Linked DNA regions of Phaeacidiphilus oryzae TH49. The protein of the gene in region 1 interacts with the protein of each later gene in a pairwise test. Links are inferred from orthologs where the notes say so. Each region holds a gene or a part of one and is shown in the gene's direction. Other genes may lie near its edges.

Region 1 (4,428 bases):
GGCACGATCCGGGTCGCGGAGTCGCCGGTCGGTTGCCGGATCCAGGTCACTCTGCCGGGTAGCCTGCCTGGACAGGATTGACGCAGGATTGCGACAAACCGCGCCAGAGGGCCGAAGTTCGCATCGGCTTACGACCCACGCCTCGCAATTTCGTGCCGATTGCCCGTTTTGCGGGCAATTCTGTTGGCGGCCCGGAACGGGCAATCCGACACCATGCCCCCACGCGAGCCCCGTCTAACGCTGTTTTCGCGCCAATCTTCCCGGGATCACTGTGAGATGGGCGACGCTGGGCCGTCCAGGCCTGCGAGGATCACTGTCAGGGGCGTAGCCTTGTTTTCCGCTGTCCACCAACTTCAGGAAGCGGAAGAGGGCGGTTGCCGCCGTGTCGCCACAGTCCCCCCATACCTCGAGCACCTCGTCGCAAGCACCGCACGACCAACAGTCGCCCGGGTCCGGTTTCGGCCCCAACGAGTGGCTGGTCGACGAGATCTACCAGCAGTACCTCCAGGATCCGAATTCAGTAGACCGAGCCTGGTGGGACTTTTTCGCCGACTACAAGCCGGGGACCGAGGTGACCACCCCGGACCCGAGCCCCGCGCAGTCCCCCGCGACGGACGCCTCGCCGGCGGCCCCGGCCGCACCCGCCGCGGCTCCCGCGGCGGCCCCACCCCGGCCCCGCTCCGGCGGCGGCAGCACCGGCCGCGGCCTCCGTGCCCGCGCCGGCCCCGCCCCGCCGGCACCGGCCGCGCCGGTGCCGCCCACTCCGAGCGCCAACTCCGTTGCACAGCACGTGAACTCGACGAATAGGGACAGCAAGACCGTGGCATCCACGCCGTCCACTGCCGAAGCAGAGACCCCCGCCGGTCCGGAGCTCGTGGCCCTCCGGGGCCCGGCCAAGGCGGTGGCGGCCAACATGGACGCCTCCCTCACGATGCCGACCGCGACCAGCGTGCGCGCCGTCCCGGCGAAGCTGCTGATCGACAACCGGATCGTGATCAACAACCACCTGAAGCGCGCTCGCGGCGGCAAGGTCTCCTTCACCCACATCATCGGCTACGCGATGGTGCAGGCGCTGAAGGCGATGCCGACGATGAACCACAGCTACCAGGTGAAGGACGGCAAGCCGACCCTGGTGAAGCCGGAGCACGTCAACCTGGGCCTGGCCATCGACCTGGTGAAGCCGAACGGCGACCGGCAGCTGGTGGTGGCCGCCATCAAGAAGGCGGAGACGCTCGACTTCTTCGGCTTCTGGCAGGCGTACGAGGACATCGTCCGCCGGGCCCGGCAGAACAAGCTGACGATGGACGACTTCTCCGGGGTGACCGCTTCCCTCACCAACCCCGGCGGCATCGGCACCGTCCACTCCGTCCCGCGGCTGATGCCCAACCAGGGCACCATCCTCGGCGTCGGCGCCATGGAGTACCCGGCCGAGTTCCAGGGCACCTCGCAGGAGACCCTGAACCGCCTGGGCGTCTCCAAGGTGATGACGCTGACCTCGACCTACGACCACCGGATCATCCAGGGCGCCGCCTCCGGCGAGTTCCTGCGCGCGATCCACCAGCTGCTGCTGGGCGAGGACGAGTTCTACGACAAGCTCTTCGAGTCGCTGCGCATCCCCTACGAGCCGGTGCGCTGGGCGACCGACGTGGCCGCGTCCCACGACAACGACGTGAACAAGACCGCCCGGGTGATGGAGCTCATCCACTCCTACCGGGTGCGCGGCCACCTGATGGCGGACACCGACCCGCTGGAGTACAAGCAGCGGAAGCACCCCGACCTGGACGTCATCGCCCACGGCCTCACCCTGTGGGACCTGGAGCGGGAGTTCGCGGTCGGCGGCTTCGCCGGCCACGCCACCATGAAGCTCCGGGACATCCTCGGCGTGCTGCGCGACTCGTACTGCCGGACCACCGGCATCGAGTACATGCACATCCAGGACCCCAAGCAGCGCCGCTGGATCCAGGCCCGGGTGGAGCGCGGCTTCGACAAGCCGGAGCGCGAGGAGCAGCTGCGGATCCTCCGCCGGCTGAACGCCGCCGAGGCCTTCGAGACCTTCCTGCAGACCAAGTACGTCGGCCAGAAGCGGTTCTCGCTGGAGGGCGGCGAGTCGCTGATCCCGCTGCTGGACGCGCTGCTGGACTCGGCCGCGAGCCAGAAGCTGGACGAGGCCGTGATGGGGATGGCCCACCGGGGCCGCCTCAACGTGCTGGCCAACATCGTCGGCAAGTCCTACGCCCAGATCTTCCGCGAGTTCGAGGGCAACCTCGACCCGAAGTCGATGCACGGCTCCGGCGACGTGAAGTACCACCTGGGCCAGGAGGGCAGCTTCACCGGCCAGAACGGCGACCAGATCAAGGTCACCCTGGCCGCGAACCCCTCCCACCTGGAGACCGTCGACCCGGTGGTCGAGGGCATCGCCCGGGCCAAGGAGGACATCCTCGACAAGGCCGGCACCGCCTTCACCGTCCTCCCGCTGCAGATCCACGGCGACGCGGCCTTCGCGGGCCAGGGCGTGGTGGCCGAGACCCTCAACATGTCGCAGCTGCGCGGCTACCGCACCGGCGGCACCGTCCACGTGGTGGTCAACAACCAGGTGGGCTTCACCGCCCCACCGACCGCGGCCCGCTCCTCCACCTACGCCACCGACGTGGCGCGGATGGTCGAGGCTCCGATCTTCCACGTGAACGGCGACGACCCGGAGGCCGTGGTCCGGGTGGCCCGGCTGGCCTTCGAGTTCCGCCAGGCGTTCAACAAGGACGTCGTCATCGACCTCATCTGCTACCGCCGCCGCGGTCACAACGAGGCCGACAACCCCTCCTTCACCAACCCGCAGATGTACGACCTGATCGACGCCAAGCGCTCGGTGCGCAAGCTGTACACCGAGGGCCTGATCGGTCGCGGCGACATCACCCTGGAAGAGGCCGAGCAGGCCCTGAAGGACTACCAGGACCAGCTGGAGAAGGTCTTCGCCGAGGTCCGGGAGGCGACCGCCGCCCCGCTGCCGGCCGCCACCGAGCGCCCGCAGGCGAACTTCCCGGTCTCGGTGCAGACCGGCATCTCCGCCGAGGTCGCCAAGCGGATCGCCGAGTCGCAGGTCAACCTGCCGGACTGGCTGACCGTCCACCCGCGCCTGCTGCCGCAGCTGCAGCGCCGGGCGGCGATGATCGAGGACGGCACCATCGACTGGGCGATGGGCGAGGCCCTGGCCGTCGGCTCGCTGCTGATGGAGGGCCACCCGGTGCGGCTGGCCGGCCAGGACAGCCGCCGCGGCACCTTCGGCCAGCGGCACGCGGTGCTGGTGGACCGCAAGACCGGCCAGGACTACACCCCGCTGCTCTACCTCTCCGAGGACCAGGCCCGCTTCACGGTCTACGACTCCCTCCTCTCCGAGTACGCGGCGATGGGCTTCGAGTACGGCTACTCGCTGGCCCGCCCGGACTCGCTGGTGATGTGGGAGGCGCAGTTCGGCGACTTCGCCAACGGCGCCCAGTCCGCGATCGATGAGCTGATCTCGGCCGCGGAGATGAAGTGGGGCCAGACCTCCGGCGTCACCCTCCTCCTGCCGCACGGCTACGAGGGCCAGGGCCCGGACCACTCCTCGGCCCGGATCGAGCGCTTCCTCCAGATGTGCGCGGACCAGAACATGACGGTCGCCATGCCGACGCTGCCGTCGAACTACTTCCACCTGCTGCGGTGGCAGGTGCACAACCCGCACCACAAGCCGCTGATCGTCTTCACCCCGAAGTCGATGCTCCGGCTGAAGGCCAACAACGACCAGCTGGAGAACTTCACCAGCGGCGGCTTCCGCCCGGTGATCGGCGACACCACCGTCGACCCGGCGAACGTCCGCAAGGTCGTGATCACCGCAGGCAAGTTCTACTACGACCTGGCGGCGGCGCGGGAGGACCGCGGCGTCACCGACACCGCGATCGTCCGCGTCGAGCGGTTCTACCCGCTGCCGATCGCCGAGCTCCAGGAGGAGCTGGCCAGGTACGGCGAGAACGTCCAGTACGTCTGGGCGCAGGAGGAGCCGGCCAACCAGGGCGCCTGGCCGTTCATCGCGCTCAACCTGATCGACCACCTGGACGTGGTCGTCGGCCGCAACGCCAACGGCTCGCGGCTCCGCCGGGTGGCCCGGCCGTCCTCCTCCGCTCCGGCGGTGGGCTCGGCCAAGCGCCACCAGGAGCAGCAGAAGGCGCTCGTCGAAGAGGTCTTCTCGATCTGAGAGGCTTCCCGGTGACACCCGGGCCCGGCACCCTCGCGGTGCCGGGCCCGCCCCGTTCCCCCACAGGAGTAGCACCCGTGTACTTCACCGACCGTGGCATCGAGGAGCTCCAGTCGCGGCGCGGCGACGAGCAGTTCGACTTCGCCTGGCTCTCCGACCGCCTCCAGGAGTTCGTCGACCTCAACCCCGAGTTCGAGATCCCG
Region 2 (2,937 bases), 990 kb from region 1 along the record:
ACGGCTCGGTGGTCCTGCCGCGCGCCTGTCCCGGCGGTGGCCCGGGCGGCTCGGCCGGCGCCGGGCACAGCACGGTCGAGGCCTTCGACGGCGCCGGCCGCCGCTGGCAGATCGCGGCCGGCCCGCACGCCCGTCCGTCCCTCTTCACCGGGACCGCAGTCCCGCCCCCGCACCCGCCCGCGTTCCGCCCGCCGATGCTCGGCACCCCGCCCCGGGTCTATCAGGACGCCCTCGGCCGCCGTCTGATCGAGATCGCCGACCTCCCGCTGCCGGCCGTCCGGCCCCTGGTGGTGGACGCCGACACCGGCCGCCGGCTGCCGCCCTGCGCCGCCGCCACCGCCCGCCTCCTCGCCGGCGGCTGCGCGGACCCCCGTCCCGCCCGCCCCCGTCCCGCCGGCCCCCGTACCGAGGCCCCCCAAGGGAAAACCGGCTGACCGTTAGACTGGCGACATGCCACAGTTCCCCGGGTAGACGAGCCGGCCTGCTGACAGCCTCGCGCCGCACTGCCGCCCAGCCGCCCCGCGGTCCCCAGCCGACCGCATCCGCTTTCGAATGCCCAGGAGAACCCGCACGTGATCGCCGCCAACGCCCTGGAACTGCGCGCCGGCGCCCGGATCCTCATCGAGTCCGCCTCGTTCCGGATCGCCGAGGGCGACCGGATCGGCCTGGTCGGCCGCAACGGCGCCGGAAAGACGACCCTCACCAAGGTGCTCGCCGGCGAGGGCATCCCGGCCGATGGCACGGTGGTCCGCTCGGGCCAGGTCGGCTACCTCCCGCAGGACCCGCGGACCGGCGACCTCGACGTCCTGGCCAAGAACCGGATCCTCTCCGCCCGCGGCCTGGACTCGGTGCTGGAGAAGATGCGCGCCGCCGAGCAGCGGATCGCCACCGGCAAGGGCGCCACCCAGGAACAGGCGATGAAGAAGTACTCCCGCCTGGAGACCGAGTTCCTCACCAAGGGCGGTTACGCCGCCGAGGCGGAGGCCGCGACCATCGCGGCCAGCCTCGGCCTTCCGGACCGGATCCTGAACCAGCCGCTGCACACCCTTTCCGGCGGTCAGCGCCGCCGCGTGGAACTCGCCCGGATCCTCTTCTCGGATTCCGACATCCTGCTGCTCGACGAACCCACGAACCACCTGGACGCCGACTCCATCATCTGGCTGCGCGACTTCCTGAAGACCTATCGCGGCGGATTCATCGTCATCTCGCACGACATCAACCTGGTCGAGACCGTCGTCAACAAGGTGTTCTACCTGGATGCCAATCGATCGACGATCGACATCTACAACATGGGCTGGAAGCAGTACCTCCAGCAGCGCGAAGCGGACGAGAAGCGGCGCAAGCGCGAGCGGGCGAACGCGGAGAAGAAGGCCGCCGCTCTGAACGCGCAGGCCGACAAGATGCGTGCAAAGGCCACGAAAACGGTGGCGGCGCAGAACATGGCCCGCCGGGCGGAGAAACTCCTCTCCGGTCTGGAAGCCGAACGCCGTTCCGACAAGGTCGCCAAGCTTCGCTTCCCGGAACCCGCGCCCTGCGGAAAGACCCCGCTCACCGCGGAGGGCCTGTCCAAGTCGTATGGATCCCTGGAGATCTTCACCGACGTCGACCTGGCCATCGACAAGGGCTCCCGGGTCGTCGTCCTGGGCCTCAACGGCGCCGGCAAGACCACCCTGCTGCGCCTGCTGGCCGGCCAGGAGAAGCCGGACACCGGCAGCGTCGTCCCCGGCCACGGCCTCAAGCTCGGCTACTACGCCCAGGAGCACGAGACCCTGGACCCGGAGCGCACCGTCCTGGAGAACATGCGCTCCGCGGCCCCGGACATGGACCTGGTGGACATCCGCAAGATCCTGGGGTCCTTCCTCTTCTCCGGGGACGACGTGGACAAGCCCGCCGGCGTCCTCTCCGGCGGCGAGAAGACCCGGCTGGCGCTGGCCACCCTGGTCGTGTCCAGCGCCAACGTGCTGCTCCTCGACGAGCCCACCAACAACCTGGACCCGGCCAGCCGCGCGGAGATCCTGGACGCGCTGCACACCTTCACCGGCGCGGTCGTGCTGGTCACCCACGACGAGGGCGCGGTGGACGCCCTCCAGCCGGAGCGGATCATCCTCCTTCCGGACGGGGTCGAGGACCTCTGGAACGAGGACTACGCCGAACTGGTCTCCCTGGCCTGACCAGCGCATTCGACGAGGTTTCCCGGCCGCGCCCCGCGTGTGCCGCCCCTGGCACGGGCGGGCACGCGGTTCGCCATTTCTGGACACCCGATCATGCATCTGGACCAGAAGAGTTCATATCGGCCGAGCGGGAGACCGCCTCCGCAGACAGTTGCCACAGGCAGCGGCAGGAACGTCTGCAAATCGTTGACAATTTCTCAATTACCGCACCTGATCAGGGTTTTCTTCTGGATGCCGGGGCGAAAGCCAGGAGGTGTGCGGGACCTTCGGACGGCTCTCGCATGTGCGGTCCGCTTCGGGACACCGGAAATTCCCGAATCGACCTTGCGGAACGGGTGGCCAGGATGCGCGCCATGGGTGATCATGGGAATCCGACCGAGCACTGCTACGAGGAGGCACGGGTGGCCGAGACTCTGAAAAAGGGCAGCCGGGTAACCGGTGCCGCACGTGAGAAGCTCGCTTCCGAGCTGAAGCGGAAGTACGACTCCGGCGCCAGCATCCGCGCGCTTGCGGAGGAGACGGGCCGCTCCTACGGCTTCGTTCACCGCATGCTGAGCGAATCCGGTGTCACCCTCCGCGGCCGGGGTGGAGCGACGCGCGGCAAGGCCAAGTCCAGCGCCGGTTCCTGACGGCACTTCACCCAGCTACACCACGGCTCCAGACGAGTCGGCGGCCGGACCGCCCTCCGGCCGCCGTCCCATGCGCGGGGCGCTTTTGACTCTTCGGTAGCATCGGCCCGTCCCACCGCTCCCGCGCCGGAGGTAAC

Evidence for each region.
Region 2: the proteins of BS73_RS15700 (region 1) and BS73_RS11790 interact in binary tests that used the Escherichia coli proteins (3 or more experiments, as listed by UniProt). The link is inferred for Phaeacidiphilus oryzae TH49 from one-to-one orthologs.

What each region holds. Positions count from the first base shown.
Region 1 is NZ_JQMQ01000005.1:2,675,524-2,679,951, forward strand. The notes cover bases 64-4,425. They hold BS73_RS15700 (multifunctional oxoglutarate decarboxylase/oxoglutarate dehydrogenase thiamine pyrophosphate-binding subunit/dihydrolipoyllysine-residue succinyltransferase subunit), read left to right. Parts: upstream 64-382; coding sequence 383-4,225; downstream 4,226-4,425. Other genes in these bases: BS73_RS15695 (HAMP domain-containing sensor histidine kinase), read left to right, coding at 64-81; BS73_RS15705 (DUF6104 family protein), read left to right, coding at 4,303-4,425. Outside these bases: more of BS73_RS15695, read left to right, coding at 1-63; more of BS73_RS15705, read left to right, coding at 4,426-4,428. UniProt on the Escherichia coli protein: E1 component of the 2-oxoglutarate dehydrogenase (OGDH) complex which catalyzes the decarboxylation of 2-oxoglutarate, the first step in the conversion of 2-oxoglutarate to succinyl-CoA and CO(2).
Region 2 is NZ_JQMQ01000005.1:1,684,664-1,687,600, reverse strand. Bases 1-2,871 are described here. They hold BS73_RS11790 (ABC-F family ATP-binding cassette domain-containing protein), read left to right. Parts: upstream 1-572; coding sequence 573-2,171; downstream 2,172-2,871. Other genes in these bases: BS73_RS11785 (helix-turn-helix domain-containing protein), read left to right, coding at 2,573-2,800; BS73_RS34605 (hypothetical protein), read left to right, coding at 1-434. UniProt on the Escherichia coli protein: Genetic data indicate it may be involved in ribosome assembly or function.